Regions from separate parts of the Cytobacillus sp. FSL R7-0680 genome, predicted to be linked through region 1. Evidence: riboswitches for the same ligand, from Rfam matches in the RefSeq annotation. Region 1 holds a riboswitch; each other region holds the start of a gene.
What was found. Region 1 has a riboswitch for S-adenosylmethionine ahead of MKY26_RS00120 (2,3-diketo-5-methylthiopentyl-1-phosphate enolase). Riboswitches for the same ligand answer to the same signal wherever they lie in the genome.
Positions count from the first base shown of each region.

Region 1 (5,537 bases):
GAAAGGTGTATAAGAAATACCAGTTTCTTCACATTTTTGAATTAAGAAATCTCTAGCAAGTACGGCATCTGCTATTTTGGCTGCTTCAAAGTCTGTAATCGAATCTCCAATAAGAATATTAAAGTGTTCAGGAGAAGAGTGTTTTCTAATAATGGTTGGTTTACAACAGCCGCAACCTTGTGAAGAACATAGTTCATCACACTGGTGTGGATAGTGAATATCTATTGTTTCTAAAGCAAAGCTTGCGTGATTGCAAAATACTTTCGTAAATGGCCCATAAGGTTCAAGTACTGGTTCTAAAAAAAAGTCAATCCCACCACTAACAATATAAAGAGGGATACCGTTTTCATGTGTATATCTAACAAAAGCTGAAAATCCTTCACGAATTTCTGCACTATTTAATACAAAATGGATAATCTCTTCTTTTTTACTTGTTGGTAAAAGTGAGAAGAGATTTTTAACACCCTCTTGGATAGAGATATTTTGAGCTAAAATATCTTCCTTGATCTGTTTTGCCTCAATAGGACCGAAATGCTCCATAATCTTTACAATGTTGTCGTTATTCGTAATTGTTCCATCGAAATCACAAAAAATCATTGGTTTTGTCATCTTTTATGACGTACCTCCCCATTTTGCTAATGCTGCTTCTAATTCTTGCGCTTTTGTTGCACGATGAGTATTTTGTTGTATGACGTGATCAATGGCTTGCCTAAAAGCTCTCACGCCAGCTGCTGCTCCTTCAGGATGACCATGGACCCCGCCGCCAGCATTAATTATACAATCATTGCCAAAGTCATGATAAAGCAACGGCACTAAACCTGGATGAATGCCTGCTGAAGGGACCGGGAATGCCTGATTCAAGCCATTTTCTTCGGTTAACTGTCTAGCGATAGCTAAGGTTTTTTCTTTTTCCATGGCAACAGAACCATATGGAGAAGGAAATAAAGAGAAATCTGCGCCTGCTAAGCGAGTAAGATTACCGAGTAATAAATCAGGAGCCACACCATAGAAGTTTGAAGAAGTATAGGCCCCACTATATGCAGGATGTGCCATGATAGGTAACTGCACTTCATTGTTTTCAGCTAGTGTTTGGAGCATATCTAGACCGTAAGTGTGAACATTGAATAATAATGCATCCGCACCTAATTCGCTCGCATGTTTTGCTTTATCTACTAAATCCATTGTTCTCCCAGATAAATTGACTGCATAAAGTGTCCTTTTTCCAGTCTTTTCATAGACTTCATCTAGTATTTCTTTACCTGCGATAATTCGGTCTTCAAAAGAGATGTTGACATCAAAAAGAATTTCATCATCTTTTACAATATCAACGCCCCCCATAGCCTGGTCTCTTAACTGTTCTCTTAAAAAGTGAATATCCCTGCCGATAATGCCTTTAAATATACTCATAAGTAATGGGCGGTCTTGAATATTTAGTTTCGATCTTATATTTTTTATACCGAATTTTGGTCCAGGAAAACGGGAAAGATCCTCATTATCAAATTCCAGATTTAATAATTTTACTTCACCATCTAGAGATAACTTTCCAAATACAGTTGTTAAGATTGCTGGAATATCAAATGTGAAATTATATGTAGGGTAGGCGATACTAATTTCGCACCTTACTTCACCGAATCGATTGGGATGTTCATCATCATAAAATTCTTGTAGTGCAGTGACTCTGCCTTTATGTTTTAGTAATTGTTTTTGCTCAAGTAATGGTAACGCTGTCCACGAGCCTATCGTTAATCCTAAAGCGATATCCTCTGCTTTTTTCTCTAATGAACCGGGTCTTGCGTATACTTGATAAGTTGCAATTACATCTCCCATATGAGAACCCTCCCTGATGATTTCGAATTAACATTGACAATAAAAAACCCTCTTCTTAATCAATAAGAAGAGGGTTAGTTCGCAGTGATAGAACCTTCTCCTTATCTGTCAGCATGATTGCTGCAAGAATTAGCACCGTGTTCATTTAGAATCGGTTGCCGGGCTTCATCGGGCTCGTCCCTCCGCCTGCTCTTGATAAGAAAATTTATGATTATCGTTTTAAATTTTTGCACAATTGTATTATGTCACCAGGTGTTTTATCTGTCAACAGAGAATTTTTTACGTTATATGACAAAATTCTTTTCCTTAAAAAGATGAAAAGTTTTAAAAAAAAGATTGACACTTTTTTATAATCGGTGCTAGTATTTGCTCAAGATATTTCAAAAAATGAATCTTTTATACTCTTATCAAGAGCAGGTGGAGGGAAATATGGCCCGATGAAACCCAGCAACCGACCGTAATATCGTTGTGAAACGAGGCGCAGCTAGAGAATTTCTGCGCCTAATGTAAGGCACGGTGCTAATTCCATTCAGAAGTTATTCTGAAAGATGAGAGGCAAAATCGTAATGACGAATGCCTCTTTCTGTACAGGAAAGGGGCATTTTTGTTTCTGTAATGACAAAGCAGGTCCGACTACATCTCTTCATGTAGTCACCCCTGTTTTGTGCCACAGATAAATAAAGAAATAAGGGGGAAGAGATATGGCTGTTTTAGATAATATAGGTTATCGCGCTTTGACAGAGGAATCAGCGTGTGAATACGTGAAGAGTTTAAAACTGTTTTTACCGGATGAAAAAATGACGGTGGAAGAGATTGGTGATGGTAATTTGAATTATGTTTACCGTATTACTTCTAATCATAAAAGTGTAATTATTAAGCAAGCACTCCCTTATGCAAAAGTAGTCGGAGAAAGCTGGCCTCTAACACTTAAACGTGCAAAACTGGAGGCAGAAGTGCTTAAGAAGCATGGTGAATTCGTTCCTCACCTCCTCCCAGCAGTACTAGCATCAGATGAAGAGCTAGCATTAACTGTGATGGAGGATCTTTCCCATTTGACAATTGTAAGAGACGGATTGATTCAAGGGGATCATTATCCGAATTTATCAGCTCATATTGGTGAGTACTTAGCAAAGACATTGTTTTCAACTTCAGATTTTGCTCTTCATCCGTTTGAGAAAAAGAAATTGGTCGCTAAATTTTCAAATCCTGAACTATGTAAAATCACTGAGGATTTAGTATTCACCGATCCATTTTTTGATGTGGAAACGAATGATTTTGAAGCTGAGTTGGCTGAAGTGGTTCAGCAACTATGGGCTAATGACAAGTTGAAACTTGAAGTAGCCAAAATAAAATATGCTTTTCTCACAGAAGCAGAGAGCTTACTACATGGTGACCTACATACAGGGAGTATATTTGCGAGTAAGAGTGAGACGAAGGTGATCGATCCTGAGTTCGGCTTTTATGGTCCGATTGGATTTGATGTCGGTCAATATATTGCCCATCTCATTTTCCAAGTACTTGTACGAAACGAAAACGATAGAATCGTTATTCTTCAACAGATAGAAGAAGTATGGGATGTGTTTTCTCAATATTTTTCAGAAGCTTGGCAAAATTCTGTTGTTAATCCTTTTACGAAAGTACCAGGCGCTCTAGAGTCTTTTCTAGCTAAAGTATTTAAAGATGCTATCGGAGTAGTAGGGTGTGAATTAATTCGGAGAACAATCGGATTGTCGCATGTGAAGGATCTTGATGGAATAGAAGATAGTTCAATTAGATTATATGTGAAGAAGGCAACGATTCAATTAGGTTCATCCTTGATTATTAATCGCAAAAACATAGTAACAATCTCGCAACTTCTTAAGGAACTGGAGGCGTATACATCATGAGTATACCAACACCAATTGAATGGCAAGAAGGTAGATTGAAAATTCTTGATCAAACCTTATTACCCCATCAAACAAGATGGATAGAACTCGAAACCATTGAAGATGTCTTTGAGGCAATTATTCAGTTGAAAGTAAGAGGGGCGCCAGCTATTGGAATTACTGCTGCTTATGGTTTAGCGATTGCTGCAAAAAAATACGAAGGGGTCGACATTGAAACTTTCCATCTTAGAATTCATGAAGATTATCTTTATCTAGCGGGCTCTAGACCGACAGCTGTTAATTTGTTCTGGGCTTTGGATCGAATGATGAAAGTAATAGAAACGCTGTATTCAACAGAGGAGACAATTATCAGTTTGGAGCAAGAAGCAAAGAAAATACATCAAGAAGACGAGGAGATTTGTCGCCAAATTGGTGAAAATGCACTAAGTCTATTGAATGGAAGGAAAAAGGTATTAACGATTTGCAATGCGGGGACGATTGCTACGGGAAAATATGGTACAGCGCTAGCGCCGTTTCATTTAGGCAAGGAGAAGGGTGTTGACTTTCAAGTATATGCTTGTGAAACGAGACCGGTTCTTCAGGGAGCGCGCCTAACTGCTTGGGAGCTTCAACAGTCCAATGTGGATGTGACGGTCATTACTGATAATATGGCTGCTCATACCATAGCAACCAAGGGGATTGAAGCGATTATAGTCGGGGCCGATCGTATTGCCAGCAATGGAGATACAGCGAATAAAATCGGTACATGGCAACTAGCTATTTTAGCAAACTATTTTCAAATTCCTTTCTATGTAGCTGCGCCATTATCGACATTTGACTTTTCTATCGCATCAGGGGCAGATATTCCGATTGAGGAGAGGTTGGCAGAAGAGGTGACTCATATTGGGCCAAACCAGATCACACCAGAAGGAACGAAAGTGTTTAATCCGGCGTTTGATGTGACAACGGCTAATTTAATTACTGCAATTATTACTGAAAAAGGCATTTTTGAAGCTGATCGAAACAAATTGGCACAATTGAATAAAGCAGAAGAGGGAGTTAGGGCATGAAGAACAATCGTATACTATTAGCGTTTCTTATTATTTTTATTTTAATCTTGGCAGGCTGCCAGCCAAAAGGAAGCAATTCAAGTAGTGAAGCAACTGCATCAACTAAAGAGAATAGTGTACATCCGTTAGCTAATAAAAAGATCGCACTAATCATGCAAATTAATTTAGGAACTTTTTCTGCACAATATATTGAAGGGGTAAAAGAGCAGGTAGAAAAGTTTGGTGGAACCGTTCAAGTATTTACTTCTGAAGGTGACTTAGCAAAAATGGCTTCCAATTTAGATGCAGCGATTAATCAAAAATTTGATGGGATATTAATTGATCATGGAACGAAGGAAGCGTTAACGCAAGGAGTAGAAAAAGCGGCTGCACAAAATATACCTGTAGTGGTCTTTGATGCTGATATTGCAGTGAAAGATGTAACTGTACTTCAACAAGGCGATGAAGAAATGGCGAAGTTGACATTAACCAAGCTTGCTGCAGATGCAGGAGGGAAAGCAAATATTGTTAAGATTTGGGTAGCTGGATTTGCACCGATGGAAAGAAGACAAGTAGCTTATGAACAATTTTTAAAAGAGAATACAGATATTAAGGAAGTAGCAGCATTTGGTGCTGCCACCGATAATACAGCATTAGATACTCAAGCACAAATGGAAGCAATCCTAAAACAATATCCAAATGAAGGTGAAATAACAGCAGTTTGGGCAGCTTGGGATGAGTTTGCTAAAGGAGCTGTCAGAGCGCTAGAGCAGGCAGGAAGAGAAGATATTAAAGT
Region 1 covers NZ_JBBPAO010000001.1:17,199-22,735, forward strand. The annotation lists gene MKY26_RS00115 (2-hydroxy-3-keto-5-methylthiopentenyl-1-phosphate phosphatase) at 1-609, opposite strand, end outside; gene MKY26_RS00120 (2,3-diketo-5-methylthiopentyl-1-phosphate enolase) at 613-1,827, opposite strand; SAM riboswitch class I at 1,926-2,029, opposite strand; SAM riboswitch class I at 2,229-2,382, shown strand; gene mtnK (S-methyl-5-thioribose kinase) at 2,529-3,713, shown strand; gene mtnA (S-methyl-5-thioribose-1-phosphate isomerase) at 3,710-4,762, shown strand; gene MKY26_RS00135 (sugar ABC transporter substrate-binding protein) at 4,759-5,537, shown strand, end outside.

Region 2 (5,537 bases), 280 kb from region 1:
GGTGAGATATGTGAATGAATTCCGTAAAATCCTTAAAGTTTTTTATAAACAAAAAAGGAGGGCAAATGAGAATGACCGAAAAAAATCAAAACCATCAGTTTGTCGTGTCACAGGAAGATTGGTCCCTCCATCGTAAAGGGCATGATGATCAACAACGCCATCAAGAAAAAGTACAGGATGCCATCAGAAACAATTTACCTGACCTGATTACAGAAGAAAACATTGTCATGTCCAATGGTCGTGATGTCGTTAAAATACCGATTCGTTCCTTAGATGAATATAAAATTCGCTACAATTATGATAAGAATAAGCATGTCGGTCAAGGTGATGGCGATAGTCAAGTTGGTGATGTAGTAGCGAGAGATGGGTCAGGTCAGAAAGGGCAAGGTAAAGGGCAAGGTGCAGGGGATCAAGCGGGTGAGGATTACTTTGAAGCAGAAGTCTCTTTAATGGAAATTGAGGAAGCGTTATTTAAACAATTGGAGCTACCGAACTTAAAGAAAAAGGAACAAGATCAAATTGTCGTTGAGAATATTGAATTTAATGATATTCGCAAAACTGGTCTTATGGGGAATATAGATAAAAAGAGAACAATGATGTCAGCTTTTAAGCGAAATGCGATGCACGGGAAATCAGCTTTTCACCCCATTTATCAAGAAGACTTAAAGTTCAAGACTTGGAATGAAGTCGTGAAGCCTGAATCGAAAGCAGTTGTGCTAGCAATGATGGATACAAGTGGTTCGATGGGTATCTGGGAGAAATATATGGCGAGAAGTTTCTTCTTTTGGATGACTCGGTTTTTACGAACGAAATATGAAACGGTAGAAATTGAATTTATTGCGCATCATACAGAAGCAAAGGTAGTATCAGAAGAAGATTTCTTTTCTAAAGGAGAAAGTGGCGGCACAATCTGTTCGTCTGCTTATCGTAAAGCATTGGAGTTAATTGATCAAAAGTATAACCCAGTCAGATATAATATATATCCATTCCATTTCTCAGATGGGGATAATTTAACTTCAGATAATGCAAGATGTGTAAAACTTGTTGAAGAGTTAATGAAAGTATCAAGTATGTTTGGCTACGGGGAAGTGAATCAATATAACCGCCATTCCACTTTAATGTCAGCATACAAAAATATAAAAAATGATTTGTTCCGTTATTATATTTTAAAGCAGAAGGCTGATGTATTCCATGCGATGAAAGGCTTTTTTAAAGAACAAGAACAGAAGGAAAAGTTGGCTTAATGAGAGCCTGTTTTGAAAGGTTCGCAACTAAGTTCTGAAGTGTAATAGCTTACTTACGAGCGTTTCGGAGGCAGGTTTTGAAAAATGATGAGAACAAAGCAATCGAGCTTTTTAGTTATATCACAGCGATTGATGCTGTGTTTTTTTTTGCTCAACTGACTTAGCCCTATGTAGATTTGAGCACTTTTATCTGTAATTCTTTTAAGTAGCTCTCTTCATCTACTTATGTCATAATTTTCATAAAGAGTAATATGGAGGGGTTTCCTTTGCACAAAATTCAAGATTTAGGTAATGATATTAAACTGATTGATTTAATGGATTTACAAACACCTGAGCGTACGGGGGCGTATATATTAGGTGCTGAAGAATTAACAGTGATTGAAACAAGTGCTAGTCCTTCGATTCCCCATCTTATAGAAGGAATGCAGGAATTGAACATTAACCTTGAAGACATCAAGCATATTATTGTCACTCATGTACATTTAGACCATGCTGGGGGAACTGGTTTGTTCTTAGAACAATGTCCAGAAGCAAAAGTATATGTTCATCCAAGAGGTAAACGGCATTTAGCTGACCCTAGTAAATTAATTGCTGGTGCTAGAATGGTATATGGCGATGATTTTGATCAACTATTTAATCCGATTGTGCCAATTGATGAGAAGAGATTAGTCGCGATGGAAGAGGGACAATCATTGGATATCGGTGGGCGTTTGTTAACTTTCTATGATACCCCTGGCCATGCAAAGCACCACTTTTCAATCCATGATTCGAAAAGTAATGGCTTCTTTACTGGCGATACAATTGGCGTATTTTATCCTAACATAGCAAGAAAAGGTTATCCATTAGTTCTGCCATCGACTTCTCCTAATCAATTTAATCCAGAGGCGATGTTATCTTCTGTTGAAAAAATCGAATCACTTCAACCACAACATATCTTTTTTGGGCATTATGGTGAGGGCCCTGAACCAAAGGATGTTTTTACTCAAATTCGTTATTGGTTACCTATATTTACTTCAGTTGCAGATGACGTTTTTCTCCAAGGAAATGACATAATAAAAATGCAAGAAGCCATACAATCGGAATTGTTGGAACAAGTAAAACATTATTTATTAACAGCGCACGATGTTGAACTTAGTGCAGAGGATAAGAAGCTAATAGGCTTAGATTTAAATGTCTGCACAATGGGGATGATTGATAGATTGCAGAAAGTGAAATAAAGATTTAAGTCGTGTGGTTTGGAGGTAATTAACATGGATTTGGAAGAAATAAGATCAGAGATACAGCATCGTCAATCAGATATATTGGGTAGCTCCAGATTGGTTAAATTCGCTGTTCTTCTTCCCCTAATAGAAAAAGATAGAGAAATACATATTTTGTTTGAAGTACGGTCTTTATCTATGAGAAGACAGCCAGGGGAAATTTGCTTTCCTGGGGGGAAAATGGATCAAGACGATGTGGATTTAATAGAGACGGCAAAAAGGGAGACCAGTGAAGAGTTAGGTATCCCAATTGGAGAAGTCTCTGTTTTTTCAGAACTTGATTATGTAGTGACACCTTATGATACAGTGATTTATCCGTTTGTAGGCACAATAGAGAGCATCAGTGATCTTAAGCTAAATCCAGAGGAAGTGGATCAAATTTTCACAGTACCACTTGCTTATTTTTTGAAAGAGGGACCATCTATTCATTATATTGAGATGAAGCCAGAGCCTAATAGTAGCTTTCCCTATCATCTCATTCCTAATGGGGAAAAATATAAATGGCAAACGCGGAGGATGCAAGAAATTTTTTATACTTATAAAGGTCATGTGATATGGGGGTTAACAGCTAAGATACTGTATCATTTTTTGACGCTTATCCAGGATGAAAATAAATAAATTTTCAAAATGTTATTGACGATTCCCTATAAAAGGGTATATGATGTTAAACAAATAAATATGAACTTCTTATCCAGAGAGGCGGAGGGACTGACCCAGAGAAGCCTCGGCAACCAGCAATCTTTTGTATGGTGCTAATTTCAGAGGATATTATCCAAAGATAAGGAGAAGGTGAGCTCGTTAATTCAAAGCCCTTCTGCCTCTTCTAGGTAGAAGGGCTTTTTATGTGATAGAGCTAATATTTTATTGGAATATAAAATATATTCAGATTTCATATTGACGACAAATCATTTTTTGGATATAATTCTATTTGTAATTAAAGTATTAACGCTTTAAAAAATAAAATATTTCTTATCGAGAGTGACGGAGGGATCAGGCCCTATGAAGTCCGGCAACCTTCAAGCAATTGCTTGAAAAGGTGCTAAATCCTGCAGGCAGTAAATGTCTGGAAGATAAGATGAGGCAACCCCCTCTTCTTATGAAGAGGGGGTTATTTATTTTAATCATCCGACTAAAAAGTAGAGGAGAGTATATAATGACGAATCAATTTAACACTTATGATGATGAGACGATTTTATTACATGGAGGTCAATCACCAGACCCGACAACGGGATCTCGTGCAGTTCCTATTTATCAAACAAGTTCATATGTTTTTCATAATACAGACCATGCGCAAAGCCTATTTTCATTAGATGAGACGGGAAATATCTATTCACGAATCGGTAATCCAACGGTAGATGTATTAGAAAAACGTATTGCTTTATTAGAAGATGGGGTAGCGGCAGTAGCGACTTCATCTGGAATGGCAGCTATAGCTCTTTCAATTATGAATATTGCCCAAGCGGGTGATGAGATTGTTGCAGCGTCGAACCTTTATGGTGGAACATATAATCTTTTTGCCATAACACTTCCGAAATATGGGATTAAAGTTCATTTTGTTGATGGATCTGACCCTGAGAATTACCGTAAAGCGATTACGCCAAAAACTAAGGCTTTATATGGAGAGATTATTGGGAACCCAAGTCTTCATGTCCTAGATGTAGAGGCAGTTGCAAATATTGCTCATGATAATGATATTCCCCTTATTATTGATAATACTTTCGCTTCACCTTATCTTTGCAAACCAATCCAATGGGGAGCAGATATTGTCATTCATTCGGCAACAAAATGGATTGGTGGTCATGGAACAACAATTGGCGGACTTGTAGTTGATGGCGGACGATTTAATTGGAATCATGATAAGTTTCCTGGTTTTACTCAGCCAGATCCAAGTTATAACGGTATTGTTTATGCGAATGAGTTTGGTACACTCGCTTTTAGTACAAAACTTCGTGTTCAGTTGCTGCGCGATTTTGGGTCATCTTTAAGCCCACATAGTGCATTTCTTTTACTCCAAGGATTGGAAACACTCCATTTACGTATAGAGAAACATACGGAAAATGCAGCGAAGATAGCCCATTTCTTAAACGCTCATCCAGCTGTCGATTGGGTCGCATATCCAGGTTTAGCAGAGCATCCAGCGCATGAACTCGCGAAGAAATATTTAAACACTGGCTTCGGTTCCATTGTGAACTTCGGTATTAAAGGTGGCCGAGATGCGGGTAAAAAAGTGATAGATACAATTGCATTGTGGTCTCATGTAGCCAATGTAGGTGATGCGAAGTCACTCATTATTCATCCGGCTTCAACCACACATCAACAGTTAAGTGCAGAAGATTTAATTAAAAGCGGTGTAAGTGAGGAACTCATACGTTTATCAGTTGGGATTGAATCGGTTAGAGATTTAACCAATGACTTAGATCAAGCCTTCTATGAAGCGACTGGTATTTCTTCGAAGGGAGAACAAAAAGGAGAAACAGCAGTAAATGATGAAGGTGTTATTCGATGGGCATTACAATCATCCTCATTAAAAGAAGATGTGGATGGCAAAGAACTGCAAAGAGCAAAAAGGATAGCTGTTGTTGGATTAAGTGGAAATCCTGCTAGACCAAGTTACCGTTTAGCAAGAAAAATGCAAAGATTAGGTTATCAAATCGTGCCAGTTAATCCAAGAGAAACAGAAGTATTAGGTGAACAGGCATATCCAAATTTAAAATCCATTCCTTTTACCATTGATATTGTGCAAGTATTTAGAAGCCCTGAAGCTGCGATAGAAGTGGCGAAAGAGGCAGTAGAAATCCAACCGAAAGTTTTCTGGCTACAAGAAGGTGTCATTTCACCAAAAGCAGTTGAAATAGCAAAAGAAGCCGGACTTGAAGTGGTACAAAATCGCTGCACATATAAAGAGGCACAGAGATTAAGAGGTTCTATTGTAACCTTTGCTTGTGAAATTTAAAACCGAGATTGAGGAGAGTCATCGATGAAAAAATGGTTCGTATTTTTAATTGTCGTTTTATCAATTGGATTCATTAGTGCT
Region 2 covers NZ_JBBPAO010000001.1:294,421-299,957, forward strand. The annotation lists gene yhbH (sporulation protein YhbH) at 72-1,244, shown strand; gene MKY26_RS01520 (MBL fold metallo-hydrolase) at 1,511-2,461, shown strand; gene MKY26_RS01525 (NUDIX hydrolase) at 2,495-3,121, shown strand; SAM riboswitch class I at 3,188-3,288, shown strand; SAM riboswitch class I at 3,470-3,580, shown strand; gene MKY26_RS01530 (PLP-dependent aspartate aminotransferase family protein) at 3,657-5,456, shown strand; gene MKY26_RS01535 (aliphatic sulfonate ABC transporter substrate-binding protein) at 5,481-5,537, shown strand, end outside.
Region 2: linked by a shared signal. The riboswitch ahead of MKY26_RS01530 (PLP-dependent aspartate aminotransferase family protein) and the one ahead of MKY26_RS00120 (2,3-diketo-5-methylthiopentyl-1-phosphate enolase) in region 1 are both predicted to bind S-adenosylmethionine.

Region 3 (5,537 bases), 2.7 Mb from region 1:
GCTGAAAAAATGTCACGTGTCGGTGGTTTCTCTATCTCACACGGTGCCCATGTAGGTATTGGTTCTCTTCCAATTGTATTGTTCGGGAATGAAGAGCAAAAGCAAAAATACTTACCGGTGCTTGCGACAGGCGAAAAATTAGCTGCCTATGCACTAACAGAACCAAGTTCAGGATCTGATGCATTAGGAGCAAAAACAACTGCTAAATTAAACGCAGAAGGCACACATTATTTATTAAATGGGGAAAAACAATGGATTACGAATGCTGGGTTTGCCGATGTGTTCGTTGTTTATGCCAAAATAAACGGTGACCAATTCACAGCTTTTATTGTTGAAAGAGAATATCCGGGTGTATCAACAGGTGCTGAAGAAAAGAAAATGGGTATTAAGAGCTCGTCTACAAGAACACTTATTTTAGAAGATGCACAAGTACCAGTTGAAAATGTACTAGGTGAAATTGGTCGTGGTCATGTCATTGCCTTTAACATTTTGAATATTGGTCGTTACAAACTTGGTGTAGGTGCAGTAGGTGGTTCTAAGCATGCCTTTAAATTAGGGGTAACTTACGCTAACCAACGTCAACAATTCAGTACGCCTATTTCTTCTTTTAATTTAACGAAGGAAAAATTCGGAACAATGGCAAGTAAAATTTATGCAGCTGAAAGCTCCGTTTACCGTACAGTGGGTCTATTTGATGACAGAATGAGTCAATTGAGTGATGAAGAAGTCAAAGACGGTAAAGAAGTAGCGAAGTCTATTGCTGAATATGCAATAGAATGCTCACTTAATAAGTTCTTCTCTACCGAAGTTCTAGATTATGTAGTTGATGAGGCAGTTCAATTACATGGTGGTTATGGCTTTATGGCAGAATATGAAGTAGAAAGAGCTTACCGTGATTCTAGAATCAATCGAATCTTCGAAGGAACAAACGAAATCAACCGTCTTTTAGTACCAGGAACGTATGTTAGAAAAGCAATGAAAGGTGAACTGCCTTTATTCGAAAAAGCAATGGCACTTCAAGAGGAATTGATGATGATGATGCCAGAAGAGCCAGGTTCTGAAGCATTAGAGCAAGAGAAATATCTTGTAAAGAACGCTAAGAAAATCGCATTACTTGCAGCAGGTTTATGTGCACAAAAATACGGAAAAGCTTTGGATAAAGAGCAAGAAGTTCTTGTGAATATTGCTGATCTGGTTTCTTACGCCTATTCTATGGAATCTACTGTTCTTCGTACTGAAAAAGCCATTGTAAAAGACGGAGTAGCAAAAGCTGAGCAAAAGCTATTATACACACAAATTTTCTGCCAAGAAGCATTTAATCAAATTGAGTTGATTGCGAAAGAAACTTTAGTAGGTGTGGAAGAAGGCGATACATTACGAATGATGCTTTCAGCGCTTAAGAAGTTTACGAGACATACTCCAACAAATGTAATTGCGAAAAAACGTCAAGCGGCTGAGAAAATTATTGAAGCTGAAAGGTTTGTAGTATAATATTTATCTTGAATAAAGTGAAGGAAAGTAACCTATTTACTTCCTCCATTTGCGAAGTTTATGACTTGAGGCTCAAGAACAAATTTGGGCCTCTTTGTTTTGTTTTTAATATGATAATAATTACAATTCTTCGTTATGAAAATAAAAAGAAATATGTTATGCTAATGAAACGATAGTATTCATGAATATAGGTATGATAAAATAGGTGGTGAAAACATGGCACTTACTTTCTATTGGTATCCTAAATGTGGTACTTGCCGAAAAGCGAAAAAATGGCTAGATGAACATGAAATAGCCTATGATGCAATACATATAGTGGAAAATCCTCCATCCCGCAAGGAATTAGAAGATCTTTACAAAAAGAGTGGGTTAGAGCTAAAAAAATTTTTCAACACAAGCGGTCAAAAGTATCGTGAGTTAGGATTAAAAGACCGAGTGAAAACGGCCTCAGAGTCGGAACTGTTAGATTTATTAGCATCGGATGGAATGTTAATTAAACGTCCATTAACAACGGATGGTACGAAAGTAACAGTCGGATTTAAAGAGCTAGAATTTGAACAAAATTGGCTGTAAATGGTGGATGCGCTTTATACGTTTTAAACGATCGTTTATTCGGTCATTAAAATAAACAATTTCCTAAATTAATGGAGGTATGAAACATGAGCACACCTAAAGAATTACGTTATTCAGAAGAACACGAGTGGGTAAAAACAGAAGGAGATAAAGTTCGTATTGGTATTACATACTTTGCTCAATCAGAACTTGGAGATATCGTATTTGTTGAGCTTCCAGAAGTAGGAGATGAAGTAACTGCTGATGAACCGTTTGGTAGCGTAGAATCTGTTAAAACAGTTTCTGAGTTATATGCACCAATTAGTGGTAAAATCGTTGAGATTAACGAAGAACTTAGCGATAGTCCAGAATTTGTGAATGAATCTCCTTACGAGAAAGCATGGATGATTGTTGTTGAGCCATCCGATGCAAGTGAAATTGACAAGCTAATGACAGCTGAACAATATGAAGAAATGACAAAAGAAGATTAATTGTAGTTAAATAAAGAAGGTCAAATCATTAAATGGTTTGACCTTTTTCTAAATTTCTATATAGACATACCAGATGAGTGCTGAAAAGTTTTCAAATGTAAAAAGGCTTACTATTATAAAATATATAAATGATATATATTAGGTGATGAGCATGCATATAGAACATGGCAATAAAGTGATTATTGTTGAAGGTAAATCTGACAAACGAAAAGTGAAAGGACTAATCAGAGAACCTGTAGAGATCTTATGTACAAATGGAACGATTGGCACTTCGAAGTTGGATGAATTAATTGATTATTTAATTGGGAAGGAAGTCTATATATTAGTCGATGCTGACGCATCAGGAGAAAAACTTCGTAAACAATTTAAGAGAGAGTTACCAGAGGCAGAGCATATCTATATTGATAAAATGTATCGTGAAGTCGAGGCGGCACCTGCGCATCATTTAGCTACAGCCTTAATAAGTGCAAATATAGATATATATACCGAGTATTTAGATAAAGGATGATAACATGATTGACTGGTCAAACAATGACTTAAATGATTTGATCGCAAGGAAGCAATCCGGCTTATTTTATTTATTTACTCCTATGTGTGGGACATGTCAAGTTGCCGGGAAAATGCTAACAATTACTGAGCAACTGTTGCAGAACCTTCCTATAGGTAAAGCCGACCTGAATTTTTTGCCAGCAGTGGCAGAAAAGTATGAAATTGAAAGTGTACCGTGTTTACTTGTGTTTAAAAAAGGAGAGTTAGTTGATAAGCTTTATGCTTTCCATTCAGTACCTTATTTACTTGAACAAATTCAATCATATGAATTACAGTCTCAATTTTAAAACCACTTATTGTTTAGGAATAAGTGGTTTTCTTATGCTTTTAATCAAGGGGGGTTGCGTAAATGTTTAATTACACCCCTCACTCATTCTAGGCAGATGAATCGATGGGATATTTCTTTTTTCTGTCGATAAGTCTAGCTTTTGACATATTTCTCGGGAAATAGGTTGTGAACATTGTTGGAAATAAATGTTCTGTCAGTTAAAGTCGATAGTTAGGAGAAGGAAATCATTTCTTGGAACAGAATTATAGAATATAAGACGCGGGCTGGGGGTGGTTTCAATAGAGGAACTCATTTATCATTTTAATCAATCTTTAAGAGTAAATGATCATATTTTAATGATGTTAAAGGAACCTATAAGGATTCGAGTAGAATTAGAACAAAATCTAATGTATTTGACATTAGACCGTAAAAGGCTGCTAATTAAACATACTCGCCCATTGAAAAATTATCATATAAACATTCAAACTACTGCTGACCACTTTCATTCTTTGCTTCAAGGGCGTACGAGTCTAAAGAAACAAGTGGATGAAAAGCATATCATCCTTAAGTCGACTTTTAGACAATTATTAAAATTAGATGCCATTTTCGTATTAAATCAAAAATAATCATAAATACATCAAATGTCCTAAAAAAAGATTGACTTCCCAAAAAAAGGTTGTTATTCTATCCTTAGAATAATTAGAAAATTAAATATTCTTATCGAGAGTGGTGGAGGGACTGGCCCTATGAAACCCGGCAACCGGTTGTTTGATACACGGTGCTAATTCCAGCAGAGCATAAAAGCTCTGGTAGATAAGAAGAGATGATAAACCCTCTTCTTTGTGAAGAGGGTTTTTGGTCGTCTTTTCTTTCCAATTTAAAAAAGAGGAGAGATGTAAAATGGCAGAAAAAGAAAAGCAACTTCGATTTGAAACAATTGGTGTTCATGGTGGGCTAAAACCTGATCCAGTAACAGGGGCAAGAGCGGTCCCAATCTATCAAAATAATGCTTATCAATTCCAGAATACAGAGCATGCGCAAGACTTATTTGGCTTAAAAGAAACAGGATATATTTATTCTCGTATTCATAATCCAACGGTTACTGTGTTTGAGGAAAGAGTTGCATTGTTAGAAGGGGGAACAGGCGCATTAGCATTAGCAAGCGGGCAAGCAGCCATTTACTTAGCTCTTCTTAATATTGTTCAAGCGGGTGATGAAATTGTAGCTGCCTCTAATTTATATGGAGGTACATATAATTTATTTACAGTCACTTTACCAAAGTACGGCATCAACGTTAGGCTTATCGATATTAATAATGAAGAGGAACTACGAGCAGCAATCAATGAGAAGACACGAGCTGTATTTGCCGAAACCATTGGTAACCCGAGTTTACAAGTACTAGATATTGAAACAGTTTCAAATATCGCCCATGAACATGGTGTGCCGTTAGTGGTTGATAACACATTTGCAACTCCTTATCTATGTCGGCCGATTGAGCATGGCGCAGATATTGTTGTTCATTCTGCTACGAAATGGTTACTTGGGAATGGGACGACAATGGGGGGGATCATTGTTGACGGTGGTAAATTTGATTGGAACTCAGAGAAGTATCCAGGATTAAGTCAGCCGGATACAAGCTATAACGATTTAGTATATAGTGAGGCACTTGGCCCTGTAGCATATATTACTAAAGCGAGAGTGCAGCTTCTAAGAGATTTAGGTCCAGCACTAAGTGCACAAAGCGCCTTCCAATTTACGTTAGGTTTAGAAACGTTAACGGTTCGAATGAAAGAACATATTGCTAATACGAAAAAAATTGTGCAATATTTAAATAATCACTCTGCTGTTAATTGGGTACTTTATCCGGGCGATGACAACCATCCTAATAAAGAATTAGCAGACAAATATTTATCTAAAGGTGCAGGGGCAGTTGTCGTTTTTGGCATATCTGGTGGGCGTGAAGCAGGTGCGAAGGTTATTAATTCGGTTGAGCTGTTCGCACATGTAGCGAATGTAGGTGATGCAAAAAGTCTTATTATACATCCAGCAAGCACAACGCATCAACAACTTAATCAAGATGGGTTAAAACAAGCAGGTGTACCTGAAGACTTAATCCGATTATCAATTGGAATTGAAAATGTAGAAGATTTGATCGATGATCTTGAATCTGCTATTGAAGCGGCAAC
Region 3 covers NZ_JBBPAO010000001.1:2,694,617-2,700,153, reverse strand. The annotation lists gene MKY26_RS13455 (acyl-CoA dehydrogenase family protein) at 1-1,491, shown strand, start outside; gene MKY26_RS13450 (arsenate reductase family protein) at 1,708-2,064, shown strand; gene gcvH (glycine cleavage system protein GcvH) at 2,151-2,534, shown strand; gene MKY26_RS13440 (toprim domain-containing protein) at 2,680-3,042, shown strand; gene MKY26_RS13435 (thioredoxin family protein) at 3,047-3,370, shown strand; gene MKY26_RS13430 (hypothetical protein) at 3,642-3,977, shown strand; SAM riboswitch class I at 4,066-4,171, shown strand; gene MKY26_RS13425 (O-acetylhomoserine aminocarboxypropyltransferase/cysteine synthase family protein) at 4,252-5,537, shown strand, end outside.
Region 3: linked by a shared signal. The riboswitch ahead of MKY26_RS13425 (O-acetylhomoserine aminocarboxypropyltransferase/cysteine synthase family protein) and the one ahead of MKY26_RS00120 (2,3-diketo-5-methylthiopentyl-1-phosphate enolase) in region 1 are both predicted to bind S-adenosylmethionine.

Region 4 (5,537 bases), 2.7 Mb from region 1:
TAAATACTTGTGATTTAATGTTGATATTTTCTTCTTTAGCTAATTCAATTACTTTTTCTAAGATTTGCTCATGTGGACCTGCAGTGACACCAATGACTAATTCTTCATCGTCATATAATCCTTCTGTAGAGTTGTTGGCTTCATCACTACCACATGCAGCTAAGCCTGTTAAAGATAATAAGACTGTTCCAGTTAGTAACCATTTTTTCATGATGTTTGAACTCCTTTTTGTTCATTTTGTTTTTCTAATAATCGAAGTGCTTGTAAAACAGAATGTTCACTTATCTCGTTTTTCATAAAGTGAATAGATTCAGTTGGGCGTATCGCCTTTTTTACAATTGTCTTCATTAATTGCTCATCATTCACATCAATAGTTAGACTAGAGAGACTACTTGGCAATTGCCAGCTCTCATAAAACGGGAGAAGGTAATCAACTTCCGTCCATTTTTCTTCAATGGCCAATTGACCAAGAATCCCGTAAGCGACTAATTCCCCATGAAGAAAATCTTGGGCTGCATCCGCTACGGTTAGTCCATTATGAAACGAATGGGCACCAGCGATTCGTCCTGCTTTTTCGCCGAATCCACCGACCATACCCCCAGTCATGATAATCGTTTCAATCACACGGATAAGTGCTTTTGAGGTTTCGTTTTTGGCTACTGATTGTAGTGCGGCTTCACCATCATTAAGCAATGTATCTCGGCAAATTTTAGCTGAAAATTGCGAAATTTGTTTAGGTACAGGAAGTGTTTCTTCAGGGTAAAAACTTTCAATTAGAGCTTCAGCTTCATAAAACTTGGCTAATGTATCCCCAATTCCTGCTTTTAAATAAGTAATAGGCGCTTTAGCAATAATTTCAGGTTCAACCAATACGAGGGTTGTCGCAATAGGGAACTCTGTATAATGAGTAAAGCTGCCTTCTTCATTATAAAAAACACTTAATGGTGTCCATGCGGCACAGGTAGCTGCGATTGTTGGTATAAGAATGGATTGAACAGATGCTTCAATCGCAACTGCTTTTGTTATATCTAATGCTGTCCCACCACCAATACCTATTACGCCATTAGCACCATCATTTGTTATTATTTCTTGGATGTCATGGACCTTTTTTAAGGTAGTGTGACCATCTATATAATGAAGGTGAACGTTGTTATCTATTACTTCCTTGGGCAAGTAGGGTTGCACGGCTTGCCAAGCTTTTTTACCGGTTATTATATGGTATTTGGAAACAGAAATATCTTTAAGTAGGTCGGGGAGTTCTGTTAGAATGCCTGAACCTAATAAATAATGTCCTGGAGCCCCTTTTACGATTGTTACAGTCATTTCCTCTCCTCGTTTCTCTTTTGATGTGATGATAAAAACAAAAATGCCTCTCATCATGAGAGGCATAAATATACTAGAATAGTAGTAAACCTCTCTCATATATCAAAATACCAAAAAGTATTTTGCAGGATTTAGCACCTGTTCATATGGGTATATGAATGGTTGCCGGGCGTCGCAGGGCCAGTCCCTCAGCCGCTCTTTATAAGAGAAAATGCTTTATTAAATTATATTCATAATATTATCTATTACATGAAAAGTCAATAACATAATTGAAATTAATCATTAAACTAGTGATGGTGTTCTACTTGTGGGGTGTTTTCTTCAATCGGATGAATTGAGTTCTTCGCTTCTTGATGAATTCCCGATGCACAGATAATGGCGATGCTTAATAAGAATGTTAGATAGAAGGGCACAGGTCGATTTTTCAATGCTTCCTTTAATGAATGTTTTTTGTGCATGAGAAGCATCATGGCAAAAATACTAATTAAATAAATCAGATCCATGCTAATGATCATAAATGTAACTTCACTGGGTACCAACATAATGCCTAGCATTGCCCCCATCATACTTCCCATGAGACTTGACGCTTGAGCTTCAACGAGTCCGTTTGTTTTAAACGGTAGTCCTATAAAAATGGCAATGACAGCGCTAATGAGAATTGATAATACAGTTGCTTTAGCCATTTCTGGTAACCACACAGATATAATCAAACCGATTGTTAAGCTACTCGTCATACCAACCACCATGGGAATACATTTAGAATATTTTGTAGCTATTTCTTTCTTTTTTCTAACGGCACTAATAAAGAAAAAGAAACTGTAGCCGACAACTAGAAAAAGACTGAACAAAGCAAGCATATTCAAATTACCCTCCTTTGGATGCTCATAAAATATCTCGATGCCTCCTTTCATATATATTTTGTATCGTAGTGATTATGTCAGTGCAATGATAAGAAACTTTTTATACTGTTCATTCGTAAATGAATAAAGCAATATTTTCAAACTAAGAAAAGTGGTAGTCTTGGTTTATAAGTTTTCATTCAGAACAGTTTTATAAAAAAAGGAGTTTTTATATGGGGGAAGAAATAAAGATTAGACCGATACATATAAATGATGCAAGAGATATTCATGATATGCATAGGCAAGATTCTATTATTCAACAAACAATGGCCTTATCATCGGGGAGATTAAAAGATATTGAAGATTATATTGAAGGACTTACAAAAGAAGACGATGTATTTGTTGCAGAATGTAACGGTCATGTTCGAGGGATAGCTTCCTTAGAAGAGAGAAGTGGAAAGTTAAGATATAGCGGAATGTGTCCATCTCTATTAATGAAGAAGTACAAGGAAGAGGGATTGGCAAGACGCTTCTTGAGCGAATAGTAAAGCTTGCCGATGAAGAGTTAGGACTCATCAGATTAGAGTTAGATGTATGTGCAGATAATATAAGGGCGATTGCATTATATGAAATGTTTAACGAGGCTTTGTCTAGCTCCGGACGCCATCGGCTCGAGGTCATAAGCCAATCCGTCAAAAAGGTTAAAAAACAACCTTTCTGCCGGCTCGTCTTATGCTTGTCACCGATAAGCGGGCGCCCTGCGCTTTTCTAATTTATAGATGTCATTATTATGGGAAGAATTAAAGAGAACCTTTAAATAGAAACGATTTAATGTTAAAATTTCACTTCCTGCACGTTAATTAAATCATAACTAAAGGAGAACAGCTGCTTTGAATCACTTAATAATGGAACAACTAAAAACCTATTTTAAAGGAATCAACCCAGATGATTTAGTTATGGAGCAGATGGAATTTGAAGAAAATGTGTATGATATCCTGTTGGAAGATTGGGGAGAGTCAATTGGCTCGGTTCGTATGGATGAATTAGGTGTGGCAGAGTTTTTCATTTATACGGATGAACTAGATGAAATTCCAGGGGAAATGAGTAAGTTTGATATGATCATGCAAGCAGAGCAGTTTATAGAAAGGTTCTATGATTCGACTTTCAGGCATGGGTTATATTTGTCAGCATACATTGACTTAGGTGAATATCATATGATTTTATATAATCGCAAAGATGAGCGGTTGAATAAGGAACTCCCTCATTCTGGAATTAGTTTTACAATGCTTAGTAATGGGGTATTAAGTGCAGTCGAAAGAGAAAGCATGGATTTTGAACTTGTCTATCCCAAAACACTGATTACGAATGAAGAAGCGAAGCGGATTTATTTAAATCATTTAAGGATTCTACCTGTTATTGCAAAGTATGATAATGACATATTTGTCAATGGTGATGATGAGTATCACTATGTTTATCAGTTGGAGGATTTTATTCTTGGTGTACACACAAATGGGGGAATACTTACCTCGGATTCGTTTGGTGTTGGCAAAACGCTGATGACATCCTTACCCGATTTGGCTGAATTTATAGATATTTATACATTGGCGGGAATGACGGAAGACCATATGCTTGTAGCTGAAGCAAAAACGAAAAGTGGTAGACTAGAGGTATGGAGTAAGTTACCTAAAAAATCTTTACGGGTGAGTGAGGAAGATTTATTAGATGATGAATTAGATATCCCTGGTGCGATAAAATTTGTATTCAATGCGGATGGAAGACTGCTTAAATTAATGGGCTTAGATGATTCTGAAACGTTTGTTTCTGGACATGTTAATTCGAAAGTGGCGCTTTTAACTGCTACATCAGTGTTACAAGCAGTTTGTGATAACCCTCATGATTATTTTAAACTGCAACAATTAGACGATAATGTAATAAGTCAAAAACCCGCAAACGGCATATACGATTTTACGTTTATTCGACAAGAAAGGGGCGTTCAAGTAGCTGATGCTTTGGTTCATATTCAAATAGACGATACAGGCTTGGTGAAATATGTAGATGTAGATAGTGAGGTACTCCAAGACTTCTCAAAGGTATCATTTGTCGCAAGCCTTACATTTAAAGCGGCAACAGAAATGATTAAGGAAAAGCTTTTTATGGAATTAAGCTGGGGAAAGAATATAGAGAAGCATCAATACACATTAACTTATTTACCGACCTATCCACTTACTACTGGCCATATTAAAATGATTGATATGAATACAGGGGAACCGTGGGTTATTGACACGAGTTGTATGGATCAATATTAAAACGAATACTGCCTTTTATGCTGAATAATGTATAAAGGCATTTTTTAATTAAGTGGCTAATACAAAGATACAAGGCTAAAGGTCTTGAAAATCGAGTTTAATATATTTTTAATTGGGTAAAAGGTGTAAGGGATTTGTCGAACGGTTGTGTATTCTGTCAGACAAAGAATAATAAATAAAATTTGTCTTAAACTATAACAAAGGTTTTTAGAGGCAGATTAAAGTGAAGTAGAAAAGATTTTTGGGAAAGGAACAATCTATGAAGAGAGTATCGAATGTTTTTTGGATAACTGTAGTAATTGTATTTATTTTTGTCGCTTTAGGTGTAGCGATTCCTAGTGTGTTCGAAAGGATAACAGCTAATTTACAAGATTTATTAACAAATGGTTTTGGATGGTATTACCTTATTTTGGTAACTATCATTGTCGTATTTTGTCTATTTCTCATTTTTAGTCCTATTGGCTCGATTAAATTAGGGAAACAGGATTCTAAACCGGAATTCTCTACTATCTCTTGGTTTGCGATGTTGTTTAGTGCTGGTATGGGCATCGGGCTTGTATTCTGGGGAGCGGCAGAACCGGTATCTCATTATGTCACACCTCCACTGGCGAACGGAGAGACAGATGAAGCGTTTAGAGAATCTTTACGATATACTTTCTTTCATTGGGGCATACATGCATGGGCTATATATGGACTTGTCGCTTTAGTATTAGCCTATTTTCAATTTAGAAAAGATGAACCGGGTTTAATCTCAGCCACATTAAAGCCTCTTTTTGGAAAAGCGATGGACGGTTTTTGGGGTACACTAATTGATGTATTGGCTGTATTTGCAACAGTTGTAGGGGTAGCAACGACCTTAGGGTTTGGTGCAGCACAAATTAATGGAGGATTAACGTATTTATTCGGGATCCCTGACAGTTTTATAGTACAAGTAATCATCGTTGCGATTGTCACAGTATTATTTATGCTTTCAGCGTGGTCAGGCTTGAGTAAAGGCATTCAATATTTAAGTAATGTAAATATGGTTTTAGCAGTAATATTGGTACTGCTTGTCTTTGTTTTAGGTCCA
Region 4 covers NZ_JBBPAO010000001.1:2,732,369-2,737,905, reverse strand. The annotation lists gene MKY26_RS13725 (MetQ/NlpA family ABC transporter substrate-binding protein) at 1-211, opposite strand, end outside; gene MKY26_RS13720 (iron-containing alcohol dehydrogenase family protein) at 208-1,323, opposite strand; SAM riboswitch class I at 1,416-1,531, opposite strand; gene MKY26_RS13715 (hypothetical protein) at 1,611-2,186, opposite strand; gene MKY26_RS13710 (hypothetical protein) at 2,396-2,707, shown strand; gene MKY26_RS23395 (GNAT family N-acetyltransferase) at 2,641-2,934, shown strand; gene MKY26_RS13705 (hypothetical protein) at 3,053-4,468, shown strand; gene MKY26_RS13700 (glycine betaine uptake BCCT transporter) at 4,728-5,537, shown strand, end outside.
Region 4: linked by a shared signal. The riboswitch ahead of MKY26_RS13720 (iron-containing alcohol dehydrogenase family protein) and the one ahead of MKY26_RS00120 (2,3-diketo-5-methylthiopentyl-1-phosphate enolase) in region 1 are both predicted to bind S-adenosylmethionine.